4 regions of the Veillonella sp. LMAG:90 genome follow, and region 1 is predicted to be linked to each of the others. Evidence: riboswitches for the same ligand, from Rfam matches in the RefSeq annotation. Region 1 holds a riboswitch; each other region holds the start of a gene.
What was found. A riboswitch is a leader RNA that binds a small molecule or an ion and turns the genes downstream of it on or off. The one in region 1 is predicted to bind cobalamin.
Positions count from the first base shown of each region.

Region 2: it holds a riboswitch for cobalamin, as region 1 does, so the genes downstream of both, CCC71_RS08750 (sirohydrochlorin cobaltochelatase) here and CCC71_RS06015 (MotA/TolQ/ExbB proton channel family protein) in region 1, are expected to answer to the same signal.
Region 3: it holds a riboswitch for cobalamin, as region 1 does, so the genes downstream of both, nikB (nickel ABC transporter permease) here and CCC71_RS06015 (MotA/TolQ/ExbB proton channel family protein) in region 1, are expected to answer to the same signal.
Region 4: it holds a riboswitch for cobalamin, as region 1 does, so the genes downstream of both, CCC71_RS10510 (1-propanol dehydrogenase PduQ) here and CCC71_RS06015 (MotA/TolQ/ExbB proton channel family protein) in region 1, are expected to answer to the same signal.

Region 1 covers NZ_NAND01000001.1:1,368,162-1,373,185, forward strand. Annotated here, with positions in the region: gene CCC71_RS06005 (FecCD family ABC transporter permease) at 1-48, shown strand, start outside; gene CCC71_RS06010 (ABC transporter ATP-binding protein) at 58-825, shown strand; cobalamin riboswitch at 939-1,109, shown strand; gene CCC71_RS06015 (MotA/TolQ/ExbB proton channel family protein) at 1,241-1,858, shown strand; gene CCC71_RS06020 (ExbD/TolR family protein) at 1,848-2,252, shown strand; gene CCC71_RS06025 (energy transducer TonB) at 2,264-3,001, shown strand; gene CCC71_RS06030 (TonB-dependent receptor plug domain-containing protein) at 3,191-5,024, shown strand, end outside.
Region 2 covers NZ_NAND01000001.1:1,974,563-1,979,586, forward strand. Annotated here, with positions in the region: gene CCC71_RS08745 (hypothetical protein) at 436-753, opposite strand; cobalamin riboswitch at 1,024-1,192, shown strand; gene CCC71_RS08750 (sirohydrochlorin cobaltochelatase) at 1,435-2,454, shown strand; gene CCC71_RS08755 (ABC transporter substrate-binding protein) at 2,825-3,775, shown strand; gene CCC71_RS08760 (ABC transporter ATP-binding protein) at 3,931-4,764, opposite strand; gene CCC71_RS08765 (FecCD family ABC transporter permease) at 4,764-5,024, opposite strand, start outside.
Region 3 covers NZ_NAND01000001.1:410,019-415,042, forward strand. Annotated here, with positions in the region: gene CCC71_RS01830 (IS1249 family transposase) at 1-329, shown strand, start outside; gene CCC71_RS01835 (sulfurtransferase) at 436-1,257, shown strand; gene CCC71_RS01840 (hypothetical protein) at 1,260-1,442, opposite strand; cobalamin riboswitch at 1,986-2,171, shown strand; gene nikB (nickel ABC transporter permease) at 2,378-3,316, shown strand; gene nikC (nickel transporter permease) at 3,316-4,140, shown strand; gene CCC71_RS01855 (ABC transporter substrate-binding protein) at 4,296-5,024, shown strand, end outside.
Region 4 covers NZ_NAND01000001.1:2,362,683-2,367,706, reverse strand. Annotated here, with positions in the region: gene gltS (sodium/glutamate symporter) at 113-1,426, shown strand; gene CCC71_RS10525 (hypothetical protein) at 1,694-1,849, opposite strand; gene CCC71_RS10520 (EutP/PduV family microcompartment system protein) at 2,103-2,543, opposite strand; gene CCC71_RS10515 (cob(I)yrinic acid a,c-diamide adenosyltransferase) at 2,846-3,430, shown strand; adenosylcobalamin (AdoCbl) riboswitch at 3,489-3,628, shown strand; gene CCC71_RS10510 (1-propanol dehydrogenase PduQ) at 4,110-5,024, shown strand, end outside.

The sequences.
Region 1 (5,024 bases):
TTCTTTGTATTTTTAATAGTTAAAAGAACCTATTCATTTGGGAATTAAGGTGAAGGTATGGAAATTAGTACTCAAAACATTCAGTTGTCCGTCGGTAAGAAGATTATTTTACGAGGAATTAATATTGAATTATATAATAATGAAATCCTCGGAATTATCGGTCCTAACGGCAGCGGTAAGAGCACCTTTCTCAAGTGTGTGTATCGAACGTTAAAACCGGATGAAGGTAAAATTACGATTGACGGTAAATTAATAGATGAATTATCCTATCGGGATACAGCTTCAAAAATGGCCGTAGTGGCACAACATAACATATATAATTTTGATTTTAAAGTAATTGATATTGTTTTGATGGGGCGTGCTCCCTATAAAAAACTGTTGTCGCGTGATACTAAAGATGATTTTGAATTGGCTAGAGTAGCTTTGGCAAAAGTAGGCCTGCTCGAAAAGGCGGAACAAAGCTTTAATACGTTATCAGGTGGTGAACAACAGCGGACTATTCTAGCGAGAGCATTGGCACAAGATACTGAGTGTCTAATTTTGGATGAGCCCACCAATCATTTGGATATTCGCTATCAATTGGAAATAATGGAGCTTATTCAGAAATTACAGCGTACTACTTTGATGGCAGTTCATGATTTGAATATAGCGGCTAAATTTTGTCATCGTTTGATAGCTCTTAAAGATGGGCATGTGGTAGGTCAAGGAACTCCCAAGGAATTATTGACAGTTGATTTTATAAAAACGCTATATGGTGTTGAATCATCAGTTCATTATTTTGCAGATAATACATATCCTCATGTAGTATTTGAGAGTACTATATAGTATTAAATTATCTTAAAAACTAAATAATGACACTTTTTTATTTAATTTAATTCAAAGAAGATGTGGACAGTTGACAGCTATTATGTAGTTTTATATACTATAATCATATAATTAATAAAGTACATTATATAGGTGTCAGATGACTTAATAGGGAAATCGGTATAAGCCGATGCGGTCCCGCCACTGTCGGAGGAGCAAACCTCACATTGCCACTGGATTTTTCTGGGAAGGCGAGGTAAGCGATGAATCTAAGCCAGGAGAACTGCCTATAGGAGAATCACCGTTTTAACCTACGAGCGATGGGAAGGGGATTAGCGATAATATAAACATTCGTTTTATTATGGACACATCTTCGTAGATGTGTCCTTTTTTTATAGTTTTTGTGAGATGTGTTTATCAAGGAGGATTTAAAATCGTGGAAATTTTAGCATTATTTCATAAGGGTGGCTTAGTTATGTATCCTATTTTACTGGCTTCAATTATAGCCGTAACAATAGGTGTAAATCGTTATTTATGTTACAAGGCGGCATCATCTAATATTGATTTATTAAAAGAACAATTACCGAATTTACTGCGTACTCGTCAATTAGAAGAAGCTAAAGCGCTTTGTGATGAAGCAGGGGGCGTAGCCGGTAATATTGTTAAAACGGCTATTGTTGAGCGTACTGAAGATTTAAAAGCTGCTGATGTGGTAGAAAGTATTGCTACGCACGAAGTGTTCCAATTAAAGAAATATCTGAATTATTTAGAAACTATTGTTACCTTATCGCCGTTATTAGGTCTATTGGGTACTGTTGTCGGTATGATTGGTTCTTTTAGTGTGCTTTCTATCGAATCCGGTGAGCCGTTTGCTATTACCGGCGGTGTCGGTGAAGCCTTGATTGCGACTGCTACAGGTTTATTGGTAGCTATTTTGGCTTTGGTAATTCATACATATTTGGCTCAGCGTGTTAATGTATTGATTGCCGATATTGAGTATGTTGCTTCTTTATATGTAATTAATACGAATGCAGGTGTACGTCATGAAGCTTAAGTCAATGAAAATAGAACATCAACCTAAATTGATGATTATACCTATGATTGATATTATCTTCTTTTTATTGGTATTTTTCATGATGAGTATGTTGACGATGGTTGTTCAAAAGAGTGTTCCTATTCAATTGCCGCAAGCTGCAACATCTAAAGTAAACTTAGATAAAGTATTGCCAATAACGGTAACGGCGGACGGAGCCATTTATTTGGAACAGGAACGAATTCCGGAAGGTCAGTTGAAAGCACGCTTGGAAGCTGAAAAAAGTAAAAATCCGGAGCTGGCCATTATTGTTCGCGGTGATGCGGGTGTTAATTATGGACGTGTAGTAAGTGTTATTGATACAGCTAAAAAATCAGGGATTCAAAAAGTATCTATAGCCGCTGAAGAAAGATAGGAGAGAATTCAATGAATAGTCGAAATATGTGGACTAAGCCTTGGGTCGCCTCACTCATTTTTCATGCCGTTGTATTAACCGTTATTCCTTTTTTGCCATGGCCGGCCATCCCTAAAGCGGATGATATGTCATCGATTATTGAGGTGGATTATGTAGAAATTAAACATCCTAATCCTAAGGGCAATCCTAATAGCGGTGGCGACGGTGGTGATGGTAGTGGAAATTTTGGAGCTAATTTACCGGCAGTAACGCCTATGACGGCGTTGCCTGAATATTCTGAGCCATTAACCAGTAATAATGAAAATAGTATTGTTACTAAACAGCAGGAAACAATCCAACAAGGCGTAGTAAGTGCAGGCTTGGATTCAGCTCTTAATAGTGGTGGCAGTGGTTCCGGCAGCGGTGGTCTTGCCGGTTTCGGTACCGGTACAGAAACCGGCATTCAGGGGGATCCTAACGGTACGGAGGTTGATACTACTTTTTATAGGCCGGTACCGACATATACGCCCAAACCAAAATATCCAAGATCGGCTCGCAATCAAAATGTGCGTGGCAGTGTTGGCGTTGGTTTAACTATAGGCCTTGACGGAAGTGTTGAGTCTGTTTGGATAAATGATTCATCAGGTAGTGATACCCTGGATCAGGCTGCCTTGGATGCAGTAAGTAGTTGGCGATTTGAACCGGCCAGAAGAGGTAATGAACCAATCTGTACGACTACAAGTGTTAATGTAGAATTCCAGTTGCGATAAAAATTAGGGAATTTCTTGCAACTCGAATATATTTTTATGTGTTTAAAAATAAAACTAAGCACATTAGGTATTTTTAATTTTGTACTGGTGTTAAGAGGTTATTATGACAAAAAAGAGTGTGTTGAACAAATCTGTGTTAAAAAAGCTGTGTTAAAAAAGCTGGTTTTATTAAGTGTTGTGTCAAATTGTTTGTATACGGGAATTGCTTTAGCGGCTGAAGAGACCTCGGATTCATATACATTAGATCCGATTGTAGTTACAGCTCAACGTACAGAAACGAGAGATTTGGAAACTCCGGCGGCAACAACTGTATTAACTAAAGAAGATATTAAAAATACAGGTGCTAAGACTGTATTTGACGCTATATCGTTTACAACGGGGATTACGAATTTTTCCTATGGGGCTGGCGGTCTTGATTACGGTTCCATGGATAGCCGTGTAAATATTCGTGGTTTAGAACGTGGTGCTCTTATTTTGATTAATGGTGCTCCTATTAATTTGAATGGTAAAAATAGCTTAAGTGGTATATTACCGGAAAATGTCGAAAGAATTGAAATTGTAAAAGGCGCGTCTTCTACGTTATATGGTGCTGAAGCACTAGGCGGGGTTATTAACATTATTACCTCGACGCCGGAAAAAGAATATGTAAAAGCCAAAGTTGGGTTAGGCAATTTAGGCTATAAACAGTATTTGGTTTCTGCCGGCAATAAAGATTTTAATATCGCTGTAGGTAAAGAGTTTTTCGGTGCTATTGATAGAACGAGTCCGAATCGTAAGGATTTAGACGGCAAGCGTAAATATGAATATTATAATGAACGCGGTAAAGGTGATTTATTTAATATTGCCTTAAATGCTAAGTTAAGTGAACGTTTGGATTTAAGTTATATGCGTAGTGAATCCAACTCCACTTATGGTCAAATTGTAGTACCGGGAACGTTAACTAAAGCAAAAGCGACAGAGGCATCAGAAAGTAAGCGTTATCATTATGACGATAAAAAGAATAATTTTTCATTGACTTATGACTATGATAATACTAAAGCCGTAGCTTTTTACACCGATCGTGATTTGTATGGTGAAAGTAAAAACTTGGCTACTAATAAGTGGAGTGAAAATGCCAGTAATTATTTAGCTCGTAAATATGGTATTGATGTTCAACATGAATGGAGTTTACGAGATAATAAAGATTCTTTCATTGGTGGTTTATTGGTAAGCCGAGATACCTATAAAGGCACAGCAGCGGCTACATCCAATGTAAGAGCTGGTCGTAATAATATGGCATTGTATGGTAGCTATTCTTATGAAATTAATCCTAAATTGACGACAATTTTAGGCGCTCGTTTCCAAAAAATCTCCGATCCGGTAAATGACCAGAATGTATTTATGCCACAATGGCAGATGCTGTATAAATTGGATGAACAGTCATCCATTTATTCGAATGTTGGTAAAGCCTTTACGATGCCAAACTTATCGGATACTTTTAAATATGTAAATGGCGGTTATCAGGCGATTAGCGGTCCGAATTTAAAACCGGAAGAAGGCTGGAACTATGAAGTTGGTTATAAACATGTAACTGAAAAAGACTCCTGGAAAGTGGCTTTATTCTACATGGACTTTAAAAACTTCTTTGATTGGGCTCCGGATCCTGAAACCGGTAAGAATACCGTTCGAATTAATGGCGGTAAATTCCAAAATGTCGGTATTGAATTAGATTACAAACGCTTATTGACAGATAAAGTAACATTGTCTTTGGGGACAACGTATTCTAATCCTAAAAAACGGGATATTGGCGTATCAACTTGGAATCAGGCGTATCCAAAACTTCAATTTAATGCGGGAGTAAATTATACTGACAATAAATTGGATGCCGGTATTGCGTTAAATTGGTTAACTAAACGTTTGCAAAACCGTGATGGGGGAACTAATCCGGATTTAATTAATTTGAATGCATATGTTTCCTATGCCTTCGGCGAAAATGATTCCGTACAAATTAATCTTAATAATATTTTAGACAGACATAATGTAA
Region 2 (5,024 bases), 610 kb from region 1:
AAATCTGTCATATTTCACATTATCGAATACATTCGAAATACATGTTGATTATTCTTCGTTGGTATAATGATACGTTAGATTTTATTTTTAGTCAATGAGAATTTCTCTCATTTTCAAACTTATCAATGATTATCAATGATAAATCGGAAATTTAATTATATTTTCATCAACTATATTTATCTTTACCGATTCACTTCTATTTTCATCGATTTAAAGAGAATTTATATCCCATTACTATTACAAAGAATACTACTTGCTTACAGGTATTATATTAATAATTCAGATAATACTATACCAATCACGGTCTACGATTGATACAGATAACATCTAATAATTAATATTCCTCATTCATGAATTTTTATACATCAAGTTTCTTAATTTAGTCATTCATTCAATCAAAAAGCAATGTATTGTTACGCCTATAATTGATAATAATTATGGTTGCGAGAACACGCGCGGTGCTGCTACTTCAAAAATCTCAGCAATCATAGGTAAAAATTTGCCTTCAATTAACGTACGTTTACGTTCGCTTTTAGTAATTAACCACAATTGTTTGCAATTATAGGTAATGCGCAATAAGCTGTTAATATATTCGTTAAAATCCTCTTCGCCCATGGCGCTTTTAAGAGCTAATAATTTGGAATGTAAAGGTTCACCTTGATACTCTTCACGTTCCAATACAGGCGTAAATGCCACTTCATATACCGATTCCGATAGTTCATTAGGACCGGCACCATTTGTAAATTGATCCATACGATGGACCTCCTTTGTTAATATATAGCTATTTATCATAAAGCACATTGCCCTATGATGAACACCATTCTCTATTCATAGTACCAAACTTTGACTCCTTTGCCTATGTGTAATCAAAAAAGTGTATCACAAATAACCAAAAGTTATTACTCATAAATAAGTCCCTTATTCCTAGGAGTTATATGACCCGGGTAATTTCCATTCACAGTGAGTATACCCTACCCGGTATTGCATTGACAGTGGACATTTATTCTGCTATGATGATTATCAAATGAATACGACCTTCAAGGTGCCCGACTTAATAGAGAAGAGCAGTAGAAGCTGCCGCGGTCCCGCCGCTGTAAGAGGGAGCACAATCAAAATACCACTGGAAGTTTCTGGGAAGGTGATTGTTGCGTTGAACTTGAGCCAGAAGACCTGCCTTGATGGATTGCCGATAACCCACGAAGGATGGCGAGGTTAATCAATGTCACTACCTGTACTATACACTGACCGGGAATTATTTTTTTAATTCATAAACGACTTAATTAAGTTTGATATGAACTAATATACGTCAGGTGCTTAGCATAACTAGTGATTATTAATACTACCTCTGCCCTGTGGGCAGAGGTTTTTGTATTTTATTTTATTCTATTTTTAGTTTTTATTTTTATCTTCTTTTTATCACGAGGAGTGAATGAAATGAGTAAACATTTTTTCAAAAAAACGTTAGCTACAACATTAGCAGTGGCCGCTTTAACAGGCTTCGGATTCCTTGCTACAGACGTAAACGCTGCTTACCAATTAAGTGACGAAGTAACAACTGCTACCCCTGCATTATTGGAAGCAACTGAAATCGGTGTTCGCACTTACAACACAACCGATCCTGTATTGGCTAAAGCACCTAACAAAGATGCTATCGTAGTAATGAGCTTTGGTACTACATTCACTGATACTCGTGCTAAAACAATCGATGCGACTATCAACGAAATTAAAGAACAACATCCGGGCGTAAAAGTAGTTACAGCTTTCACTTCCCACATCATTATCGATCGTATCAAAGCTAAAGAAGGTATCACCTACCCTACGCCTGAAGAAGCACTCGATCAATTAAAAGCTGAAGGTTACACTCGCGTTGCTTTGGCAACTCTCGACGTAATCCCTGGTATCGAATACAACTATAAAACAGCTGTTTACAATCAGTACAAACATAACTTCAAAAAAATGACATTTGGTACACCTCTCATGTACTGGATGGGCCAAGAAGGTCAAACTGACGATATTGCTAAAACTGTACAAGCTGTAGCAACTCAGTTCCCTAAAGTAGGTCCTAAAGATGCTGTACTTATCATGGCTCACGGCACTCCGGATCCTTCCAACGCTTACTATTCCGTAATCCAAGATCGTTTGGAATCGGCCGGTCTTCACAACACTTACATCTACACCGTAGAAGGATGGCCAAGCCTTGAAGACATCGTTCCTCAATTGAAAGCAAAAGGCATCGAACATGTAACCCTTATGCCATTCATGATGGTAGCCGGCGACCATGCCAACAACGATATGTCCGGTGACGAACCTGATTCCCATAAATCCATCTTGTTGGCTGACGGCTTCAAAGTAGACACTTACATCCATGGTCTTGGTGAAAACCAGAAAATCCGTGACCTCTTTGCCGCTCATGCCGATGAAGCTTGGCAAGCTCTTCAAAACGACGCTAAATAAGATATAACACTGTAAGGGTTCATATTATTGCCAAAACGCACTTACAAGCTAAGACGTTTTGACCAACCAAAAGCGTTCTATACATAAGGAGGCTGTAATAAAATGTAGAGCATATCACATTTTACTTACAGCCTCTTTTAATTGCTATATTTGGATCTATAAAAGTGCCATACGCACCATATAACGATAGGCACCATATAACCATACGCAACACATAACCATAGGCAACCACCATCACCTGTGGTATAGTACAAGTATGAGTTTGCGAAACAGATTTTACTAAAGCTTGTTTTGGAACCGCTATGAATTACCTGCTTACTCACAGGTAATACTTTTACGTACTTTTTATCTACTGTCAGGCAGGTGTATTATGAGAAAATTTTCACGCTTAACCATTATTGTAATGGCGATGACAGTCATTATGGCTATCCTCGCCGGCTGCGGTAAAACCGATTCCACATCATCCGCAGCCACCCGTACTTTAACCTATAAGGATCAAACCTATACGGTGCCGGCCAAACCGGAACGAATTGCGGTACTTGCCAATTCCCTACTCTATTTCATGGATGCCATTGATGCCAAATCCATCAGCCGCGTAGAAACGCAGGATGACATGCCCGCTCACCTCAAAGAATTACCTTCTTTAGGGCAGACCGCCAACATCAACATGGAGCAACTTATCGGTTTGAAACCGGACCTCGTAATCGGCCTCAGCAATCAGCACAGCAAATTTGAAGGCCAATTACAGAGTAATAAATTACCGTATATTTTAATTTCCTATGACGGTATTAAAGACAATGTGCCCCTCATTGAATTCTTAGGCCAACTGACCAATCACGAAGAGAAAGCTAAAGAAGTTATTGCCCAGTACAACAGCAAAATTGACAAAGTCAAAAATGCCGTTAAAAATGTACAACCGGCCCGCGTAGCCGTGTTGCGCGCTACCGGTAAAGCGGTAACCGCTGAAACTACCTTAGCCGTAACAGCCGCTATGGTTCAAGAATTAGGCATGCAGAATGTGGTGTTACAACATGGCGATTTTGATAAATCTGCCAAGACCATTCCGTACTCCTTAGAAACGCTCGCTTCCGACGATCCGGACATCATTTTTGTTTCCACCATGGGTAAAAAAGATGAAATTACCAAAACTATGGAAAAAGAAATGACCGGCAATCCGGCATGGCAAAATCTTAAGGCTGTAAAAAACGGTAAAGTATTCTACTTACCATCGAATTGGTTCTTATTGAATCCGGGCTTACAAACACCGGAAGCCATGGCTGAGCTTGTTAAAATGGCCTATGGCATCGATGTAACCTTCTAAATTAAGCCCCTAAGAAAAGTTATTAACATCAGTGCAAAATCGCATGTAATTTAACACTGAAAATATAAAGAGGGATTAACGAACAGACGATATTATATCGTTATACGTTAATCCCTCTTTTTATTCACTTGATTAATCGGATTATAGGGCATGGATCATTCTGCCTGCTGCACAAGCCCTTCAATTTTAATGTACGGGCTGTTATCGGGACCCTCTTCAATGAGAGCATCAACAGCGAACACTGTTTTTAGAAGCTCCGCTGTCATGACCTCTTTAGGACTGCCCACAGCTGCCAAATGACCTTCATGAAGTACGGCCACCTGATCCGAATATCGAGCCGCCTGATTCAATTCATGAAGTACCATGACAACCGTAAGCCCCTGTTCACGATTCAAACGGCGCAATAGTTCCATCACTTCAAACTGATGATTAATATCCAAATAAGTCGTCGGTTCATCCAAGAGAAGAATATCCGGCTCCTGCGCCAACGCCATGGCAATCCACACGCGTTGCCGTTCCCCGCCGGACAAAGACGATACCGGCTGATTGCGCAAATGCGTCGTCTTCGTTACAGTCATAGCACTCTCAACGGCTTGACGGTCTTCACCGGCCGTATTGCGCCACCAATTTTGATGAGGAAAGCGCCCACAATAGATAAGCTCTTCCACCACCATATCGCGCGGTACTTCCGGCGACTGCGGCAAAAATGCCATCCGCTGTGCCAACGTGCGCGGCGAATAGGACGACGCCTTTTGACCGTTAATATAAATCGTGCCACTAATAGGCTTTACACTGCCCGTAATGCACTTTAAGAGCGTACTTTTACCGCACCCATTCGGTCCGATAAGTGTCGTAATGGCATCAGTCGGTACCTCCCAAGTGATACCTTTTAAAACATCTTTTTGCTCAAAAGAGACCACTATATCCTTCACCGTAATAGCCGGCACCGCTGTTGTTGCCGAGGCTTGTGCTTGATTACTCATAGTCATCATGCATCCCTCCGCAACAAATATAAGAAGAACGGCGCACCGAAGAAGGCCATAATAATGCCTACAGGCACTTCTACGGGGCTAAATAGCACACGCCCCAACGTATCACTCATAACGAGTACTGCAGCCCCTAAAAAAGCTGAGCCCGGCAATAAGAATTTATAATCGGACCCAATCAGCATGCGGGCTACATGCGGAATAACGAGCCCTACAAAGCCGATAAGACCGGCCACACTAACTGCACTGGCAGCGAGGAACGC
Region 3 (5,024 bases), 960 kb from region 1:
TGACGTTTGTAGATATTACCGTACCTACAACGAACAATCGACTGGAAGGAGGCGTTAATGCGCAACTTAGGGGGATGTTACGAGATCACAGAGGGTTATCCTTAGAAAGACGATTAAAAGCGGTCTATTGGTGGTGTTACGAGCACTCACCTAGACCGCTTCCTGTTGCTGAAATATTAAAATGTATGCCTACAGATAAAACAATCGCTGCTACTTACCGTAGGATAATGCGGAATAACCGTGTGGATAATATCTTGCCGCAATGGGGGGATGCCATTGTTTGGAATGAGTTCCATATGTCCACGGAATTTCCAATTTATTGGGATTAATTTAAAAAAGCCACACACACTTTTTGTCCTATAAGCCTAGTTTTTGTTACAATAACACTATATAGATGTTTTCTAATATAGTATTAATATATATGGAGGTACGAAGATGAAAAATTTTATTACACCTCAAGAGTTAGCCAATATTCAAAAAGACGTTGTAATTTTAGATGTACGTGATGATAAAGCTTATGCCACAGGTCACATTGAAGGAGCCTTTGCAATTAATTTAGCCGGTGATTTATCCGATCCCGTTGAAGAACATGGTGGTCGTCATCCTTTGCCAAACATGGTTGAATTTGCTAAAAAAATGGAACGTTTTGGTATTACTAAAGATACTCCTGTTGTTATTTGTGACAGCTGGATTTTCTTAGCCGGTCGTTTATGGTGGATGCTCAAATACATCGGCTTAGACGTTGTAAAAGTATTAGAAGGCGGCATTGAACGATGGGTAAAAGAAGGACATACTTTAACTACTGATTCAACTGAATTACCAACCGAAACAAGTCAACTTGATTATCGTTTACAACCTCATATGCTTATGAGCCGTGCCGAAGTGTTGGCAGCCAGTGAAAATGGTGACCACATCATCGTTGATGCTCGTGCGAGCGAACGTTATGACGGTAGCGTTATCGATACCATGGATGGTATGACCGGTCATATTCCGACAGCAGTCAACTATTATTGGGAAAATTGTTATACTGCTAACGGTTTAAAGTCTGAAGCAGAGTTGAAAGAAATGTTCAAAGATTTGAAAACGACTAAGACACCAATTGTGACATATTGCGGCTCCGGTATTACGGCTTGCCTTGCTATGCTCGCCATGAGTGAAATCGGTATTGAATCCGCTCTTTATGTGGGAAGTTCCAGTGATTGGGTAACGTATGAAAACTTCCCTATTAAAACAGGGTGTGAGTTTGTGAAGGCGTAGCCTTAATTCCTTCTCTTCTTTCTATAATGTTCTGACTGAAAATAGGCTCGGCGAATCATCGCCGGGCTTTCTTCATTTGATGAATAATAGGGCTCCCTTTTTTCTTTAACAACGATTTCCGCCTCTAACTGATTATTGAATTCCCCCAAATACAGTATAATCGGCGTTTTATCCTTGCTGTTCATAACACTAAATTCTCCTTATTAATCACGATAAATTAATTTATTGATTATGCTTTGATAAAAACATAATACGCCGTTTATTATACACCTTTTATTTGAAATGTGAAGTGTAAATGAGTAAAAAATTGACATGATTTTTACTGCCTTAAATTTATTTTTATTTACTTTTTAAGGCTACTATTTTAGTAGAAATTCAGTTAACTATGAATTGATTATAATTAATATCAATATAGACCTTATTGTTTATTGCTGTTGACTTATAGCTTCATTTTTTGAGTGTTATCTCCGGTAAACTCACGTATATTGCAAGAAGTACATATACCCCTTACGGTATAATACTATACCTACTAGGGTATAATAAATTAAAGAAAATTTGAGTAAACATAGGAATCTATCAATATAATGAATTATTTTTCTATAAAATAGCTTAAAACGGCTAAAAATTCCTGACTTTTTATTGACACATTTACAATAAATACGCTAATATATTAGTGATAAAGGATTTTATTTTCGAAATTGAATAATATACTCTGACTAACTTCTATAAAAGATCTTAGTGTTGTAAGTGTCGGGTATGCCGAGCGATTTAAGAGGAAAATAGGTGCAAATCCTATGCTGGAAACAGCTGTAAATGAGGAGTTTATTTCAACAAGGAGTCACTGGGAAACTGGGAAGGCTGGAAATAAACGATGAATCATGAGCCAGAAAGCCTGCTTATAACAAATTGACTGTTGCACATAGTTAATGGGATGTGTTATGGGGTTAATTTGACTAAAATTTGTTTTGCGTACTCACTCTTTCAAGGGTGAGTTTTTTTATTTACTAAATTTTATGAATTTTTATAATAGAAGTTTGATTTAAAACGATATTGTCTAAAAAGGATTCATAGATGTTGATAGTGTAAGTTTGAAAATTGAGTATATTAGGGGGGGACAGGAATGTTTAAAAAAACACTGCAGCATTTGGGGCAGGTGTTGGTGACGGTAATTGGGGTTACATTTTTAACTTTCAGTTTAAGTTTTCTGGCGCCGGGCGACCCTGTGCTCATGATTTTGGAAACCGCGGATACCATGGTTTCACAGGAACTGATTGATCATACGAGGCAGGAATTGGGGTTAGATAAACCGTTCTTGGTGCAATATGGTAATTGGTTGTCTCATGCGGTGCAAGGGGATCTTGGAATGTCGTATTCAGCCAAGAAACCTGTTGTAGATAAGATGATGGAGGCCTTACCGGGTACACTTATGTTGGCGAGTGTAACAATTGTGATGCTACTCGTCATAGCCGTTCCCATGGGGGTTATCGCCGCTATCTACCAGAATAAATGGCCTGACTACCTCTTCCGCGGAATTGCATTTATCGGTATTTCCATACCGGCTTTCTGGCTTGGTCTTATGTTGCTTTACATTTTTGGCTATAAATTGGGTATTGCCCCGATTGCGACGGCAACCGTTTCGTTAAAAAATGCGATTTTACCTGCTTTTACCTTGGCATTTACGTTAATTTCAAAATTTATGCGCCAGGTACGTTTGGTAGTTTTGGAAGAAATCAATAAAGATTATGCCGTAGGTGCTAGAGCACGCGGTATGACAAATACGGAAATCATGTTTAAACATATTTTGCCAAATGCCTTTTTACCACTACTTACCATCTTCGGTATGTCCATGGGCTGGTTGCTTGGTGGGGTTGCGGTTGTAGAGATGGTATTCTCGTGGCCGGGGCTTGGTAAAATGGCCGTACAGGCGATTACTTTCCGTGATTATCCGTTAATTGAAGGTTTCGTACTTTGGGCTTCTATTGCGTATATGTTAATTAATGGTGTAATCGATTATTCGTATACGCTCTTGGATCCTAGATTGAGAAGGGGGAGTAAATAATGAAAGAGTTTATTAGAACACATAAAGCTTTCTCCTTCTATACATCCTTAGTTTTATTGGTTGTATTGATAGCTCTTTTTTCACCATGGCTTACGCCGAACGATCCGTTTGCTTCGAATTTAAGCAATGCCTTAAAAGCGCCGAGTTCTACCCATTGGTTCGGGACGGATAAATTAGGTCGTGACGTATTGTCGCGTATCATTTACGGCACCGGCTTATCCTTATTCATGGGCTTTACCATTGTTGTGTTGGTTGCGTCCATCGGTACCTTAGTAGGATCTTTGGCCGGTTATTTCGGCGGCAAAGTTGAAATGGTGCTCATGCGTCTTTGCGACATCATGATTTCTTTTCCGGGCATCGTGCTTGCCATCGCTATTGCCGGTATTATGGGCGGTAGCGTAGGCAATACCATTTTGGCGCTCACCATTGTAGGTTGGGCTAAATATGCGCGTTTAGTGCGAAGTCTTGTTATTAAAGTTCGTCAGGAAGATTATATAGCGGCCGCTATTATGAGTGGCGGTACGTCGGCCGTTATCTTGCGTCGTCACGTGTTGCCAAACATTATGCCGCTCGTCGTTGTAACGGCCAGCATGGACCTTGGCGTTATGATGCTCGAAGTAGCCGGTCTCTCATTCCTCGGTTTCGGGGCACAACCACCGACACCGGAATGGGGGTTAATGCTCAATGAAGGTCGTCAATATTTACAGTTGGCACCATGGCTTATGATTTTCCCGGGGGCGGCTATTCTTATCGTAGTATCTATTTTTAACCTTTGGAGTGACAGCTTGCGCGATATTTTGGATCCGCGTCAAAACAGAGGCTAAGAGACGGAATCTTTATATAGGTTAATGGGAGAATTTCGTATTTACATTTTGTCAGATGATACCCGTTAGGGATTTATATAATTTCATCTTGAGTGTTAGCGTTAATCAAACTGTGTGTTAATTTGTTAAAGGTATTTTTATGGAGGAATGTTATTATGAAAAAATTCTGGCGTAAAGCGCTACTCGGTGGCTTAGGCGTGGTATTGGCGGCATCGCTTTTGGCCGGTTGCGGCAGTGATTCTGCAGAAAACAAAGATGTGTTAAAAGTAGGGGTAACCAACTTTGCGGATACGTTGGAGCCTACCGATAACTTCTATGCTTGGGTAGTTATGCGTTACGGTATCGGTGAAACGCTTACCAAGTTTGACAAATCCATGGTGGCTAAACCTTGGATAGCATCTAAATGGTCCTTGGCTGATGATAAATTGACTTGGACATTTACGATTGATGATAAGGCTAAATTCTCTAACGGTAAAAAAGTAACGGCTGCTGAAGTAAAAGAATCTATTGAGCGTGCTTTTGCTAAAGCTAAACGTGCCAGTACATTCTTCGAATATGATTCTATTGAAGCCAACGGTCAGGATTTAATTATTAAGACTAAAAAACCTATGCCGAACATGCCCGGTTTATTAGCGGATCCTTTATTCCTCGTTGTTGACGTACAAGCTGAAAAAGATGGCCGTAACTTTGCCAAAGAAGGTCCGATTGCAACCGGCCCGTACACCGTTGTTTCGTACAGTAAAGATAAATCCGTGTTAAAAGCTAATGAAAACTACTGGAATGGTTCCGTACCGTTCAAAACTGTAGAAGTGCCGTCCATTGAAGACCCTAATACTCGTGCTATGGCATTACAATCCGGTGAAGTAGATATGGCCGTTAACATT
Region 4 (5,024 bases), 990 kb from region 1:
ATAGTAGCCTTTAACATAATAACTATAGCCTTTGGCGGCCGGGTGGGGCCGCTGCTTACATGTAAATAGGGTGTTAGCCATAATGATATTGTTTTGGCTAGGAGGCGAAAGTATGAACTTTTTTATGGATCAAGGGATTCCGGTAATTGAGCTTGATATGATTGCTACATTGGCGCTGGCAATCTTCCTACTCTTATTGGGACGCATTATTGTCAATCGAGTTGGCTTTTTGAGTCGATTCTGTATTCCCGCACCGCTAGCCGGTGGATTGTTGTTTTCCCTGATTATGTTAGTGCTACATGAGACGAATATTTTAAACGTTAAAATGGATACTATATTGCAAACGCCGTTTATGCTGGCATTCTTCGCTACCGTTGGGCTTATAGCGAGTCTTAAACTGGTGAAAAAAGGTGGCAAGTTATTATTTTATTATTGGGCTCTATGTGCTTTTTTGTCCCTTATGCAGAACGTAATTGGTGTTTCTTGGTCCAAAGTGCTCGGTCTTGATCCGCTACTGGGCGTTTTAATGGGCGCCGTATCCATGGAAGGTGGTCACGGTAATGCCGGAGCCTTTGGTCCGGAAGTGGAAGCTATGGGCGTTTACGGAGCTACGGCGGTGGCCATGGCGGCTGCTACTTTTGGCGTTGTGGCCGGCGGTGTAATTGGTGGACCTCTCGCTAGATTTTTTCTTAATAAATATAATCTGCGCTCCACTGAAAACGAAGAATTAGCGGAAGAAGGTAAAACAGCCGGTTTAGCTCAAGAGATAGAGCAAGTGGCAGATCCGGATACAACCAGTGTGAATGAAGCGTTAACGGTTGAAAAAATCGAAGAGGGCAAGGAAGTGAGTGAAGAAGTGGCAGCTCATGTATTCCTGCTGCATGGTTTTATCATCGCTATCTGTATGGTCGTGGGCATGGAATTAGCCGTTTTCGTAAAAAGTACTTTCGGCTTTGCTATACCTAACTATGTGGGCGGGATGTTCTTTGCCGTTTTATTACGCAATATCAACGACAAATTTAATCTTGTTGAATTGCATAATCCGACCATTGGGCTTATTGGCGACGTGTGTCTTGGCATCTTCTTGTCCATGGCCCTCATGACCCTTAAATTGTGGGAACTGGCCGACTTGGCATTGCCGATGATTGTCATCCTCATGTCGCAAGTTTTTTTCATGATTGTGTATAATATATTCGTGGCATTCCCGGTTTTGGGGAAATCCTATGATGCGGTTATTATGTGTGCCGGCATGGCCGGTCATGGTTTGGGTGCTACGCCAAACGCGATGGCGAATATGAAAGCCGTTATTGAAAAATACGGTCCATCTACTAAAGCTTTTCTCATTGTGCCACTATGTGGCGCCTTCTTGGTAGACTTGTTTGCGGTACCTTGTATTGTGTGGTTTATTAATTACTTTGCCCATTAAACTGGAATCACGGTTCTTCTACGTAAAAAAGAGTCGTCAAGTAATGAACGCCATCGGACAATCATCGTCCCAGCATCTTACTCTAACGACTTCTTATATGAATAGTATAGCAAGTAAAGCGGTGGTTTTACAAGTCAAGAACAGTAAGTAATTGAGGGTGTTCACCCCATCTGATATGGTCAGGAAATAATAAAGTAAAAAGAAGGAAGGCATTGCCGCTCGGTATTGGCAATGCCTTCCTTCTTTAGGAGTGGGATTAAGGGGGATCTATTTGAATAAAGCGTAATATATAACGTAAAACCATCCGAATAGGCCGTGAAGAATTGCCCAAGGGATGGAATGCCAGTTGGCATAGCTAATCACCATGGCCAAGGCGGATCCAAAAGAAATTCCCGTTGTTACTGTTGATGATAAAAACTTCATAAATACCTCCCTATATTTGAGACAGTCTCATTAGAAATTGATGCTGATAAAACTGTCATATTAAATCTGATTCTTCCAATGTAATTATAACGTAAATTGGAATATTTGTATAGTGAAAATTTTAGATATTTAGATATAATAGGGCAATTATTGAAACTTTTGGGCCGGTTTTATTTGAAAAGAATATTTTTAGCATAAATAGAGTGTAAAAAAGGAAGTGCCAAGATTTAAGCACTTCCTTTTCCGTTCATTATTATTTATCTAAGGTATTGAGATAGTTTAAAAGATCTTGAATACCTTTGTCACTATTGATGCCTACTTTAAAAATTGGTGAAGCTCCGGTCATTACAAGTTGATTTTTAATAAATTCAATATCATCGTTTTCATCTATTAAATCCATTTTTGTGATAATACCGATAGCAGGCTTATTAAATAGACTGGCAAATCCCGGAGGAAACATTTGCTCTTTTTCCTTTGCGGAAATGAGAAAACCTAAAATGTCAGCCTCTGCAGCAGTAACTAGAAGGGCGTTGTACATAAGTCTATGTTGGACAAACTCACCCGGCGTATCAATAATATCGTCATGAAATTGAACCGTTTGTGTTTTTGCGTAAATGATTTCAACACCTTCAATTCGCTGTGTTAGAGTTGTTTTACCAACACCAATGGGGCCAACAAACATAATTTTTTTCATAAAAACACTCCTTATTAACGGTGTATAATAAAAAGGAATGTTAAGCAAGAGTTTACTGTATGTAGTTTTAAGATACAGGATTTTTAAATAAATGTAAATAGTCAGCAATCTATGATAATTAGTAAATTGACAAAAATGAGGCTTATTTGTATTATCAAGTTAACACAATGAAGTGTAAATAAAGCATAGTGGCTTTGAAAGAGGATTTTTAATGAGGAATAATTAGTGATTCTCATAATATTCTCTATAATTACCGGTATTTCAATGATATATATACCATGTAATGAGAAAGGAGCTTTACTATGAAAATTTACACTAAAACCGGCGATAAGGGGATGACCCGTTTAGTGGGCGGTATTGCAGTATCAAAAGATTCAGATCGAGTAGATACCTATGGTACTATTGATGAATTAAATTCGTGGATTGGTTATGCTATATCGCAATTTGATTCGTCTTTATTCGAGGAAAAAAATGAATTACAACATTTACAGCATTTCTTATTTGATGTAGGTACTGATTTAGCAACTCCGGAGTCGTTAAATCGAGAAATAACTTTACCTGTTGATGCTATATCATGGTTGGAAGCCCGAATTGATGAGTATACGGCTAAATCACCGGAGATTAATCGTTTTATTTTGCCCGGTGGAACTCGTGAGGCCAGTATGATTCACATGGCACGGACGATTGCAAGACGGGCCGAACGACGAATAGTTCGATTACAGATGACCGCGAAAATACCGGGAGAGTTGGTTATGTTTGTTAATCGATTATCAGACTATTTTTATGCTTTAGCAAGATACTTAAACACTAAACAAGGTATGGAAGATATATTTTATACCAGAAGTGCTGAAGTATTTCATAATGCTAAGACCAAAAATATAAAATAATTATTGGGATTATCCTGTTCTTGCAGAATTGATTAAGATATGTTATTATTACTTTTAGATTAATAGAAATATGAAATCTGACGATGGAAGTTAGTGAGAATCTAACACGGTCCCGCCACTGTGATGGCTTTTGCCTAAGTCAGGTCTTTCGCGGATTTCATTACACATGCTGTTTCAAGGTAAGACAGGATGTTGTTTTTGTGGCATTGTAGTACTTCACTGGAATTAATGCAGAAAATAAACCGGCATGTATTAATCTGTCTTGCACAGAGACGTGCGTCTATTGATGGACTAATGTTAGTCGTTCAATGATGAGAGAGCACAGCACAGTGGAGTGTGACATTAGTTCAAAAATAGGAAAAGGGCATGGAGTTAGTACTCCATGCCCTTTTGTTATAAGTGTAAAGAACCCTTTTGTCATCGGGTGTTATATCATAGTCAAAGCGAGAACAAGTTAAAATAACTGCTAATTTAGGTATAAATCGGAGAAAATTTGAAATAGTATATAGATTATGCATAATTGAAATACGTAATTTTTATTGACATTTTTTTTGGTTAAGTATAAATTATTGTTATAAGATTTTCGTGTACAATGGCGTGCATGGTTTGCAATGAAGCTTAAACGGAGGGTGTATTCCGTGAGGGCTTCTTTTTTTATTTGTTAAGCAGGAGAGCATGTATGCAGAAAATTAAATTTCCTACGACACTATGGGTAGGGGAAGATGCGTTGCAAGGTCTTCGTGATCTCCCTGTAAAAAAGGTTTTCATAGTGACGGATCCATTTATGGTTCAGTCTGGAATGATTTCACATGTAACGGAGAACTTAGACTTTGCTGAAGTAGAGATTTTTAGTGATATTGTTCCGGATCCGCCGACTGAAGTAGTCGCTGCCGGTGTAAGTCACTTAGTAGAATCAAATGCTGATGCAATTATTTCAGTAGGTGGTGGATCTGCTATTGATGCGGGGAAAGCTATGTTGTATTTCGGCAATCGCGTTAAAGCCAATAAAGATTTAATGTTTATTGCTGTACCGACCACAAGTGGTACCGGTTCAGAAGTAACAAATTTTTCAGTAATCACAATGCTGGAAACAGGAACAAAATATCCGATTGTTACCGATGAAATACAACCTAATATTGCAATTTTAGATACTCGCTTAGTAATGAGTGTACCGCCTAGTATTACGGCTGATACAGGCATGGACGTTTTAGTTCATTTAATTGAATCCTATGTATCATTGAATGAAAATGTTATGGCAAAAGTATTAGTTGAATATGCAATTCAATTAGTGTTTGAATATTTGCCGGAAGCATTTTCGAACGGTACGAATAGTTATGCCAGAGAACAGATGCATGTGGCTTCCTGTATGGCCGGTATGGCATTTAATTTGACGAACTTGGGATTAAATCACGGTATGGCACACGCTATCGGCGGTAGATTCCATGTACCGCATGGACGAATCAATGCTATTTTATTGCCGCATATTGTGGCGTATAATGGTGATTATCAAAACAAAGATTTATATGCTGCTAAGAAATATACTAGATTGGCGAATATTGTTAAAGCGACAACTAGTGTAAATCCGAGAATCGGA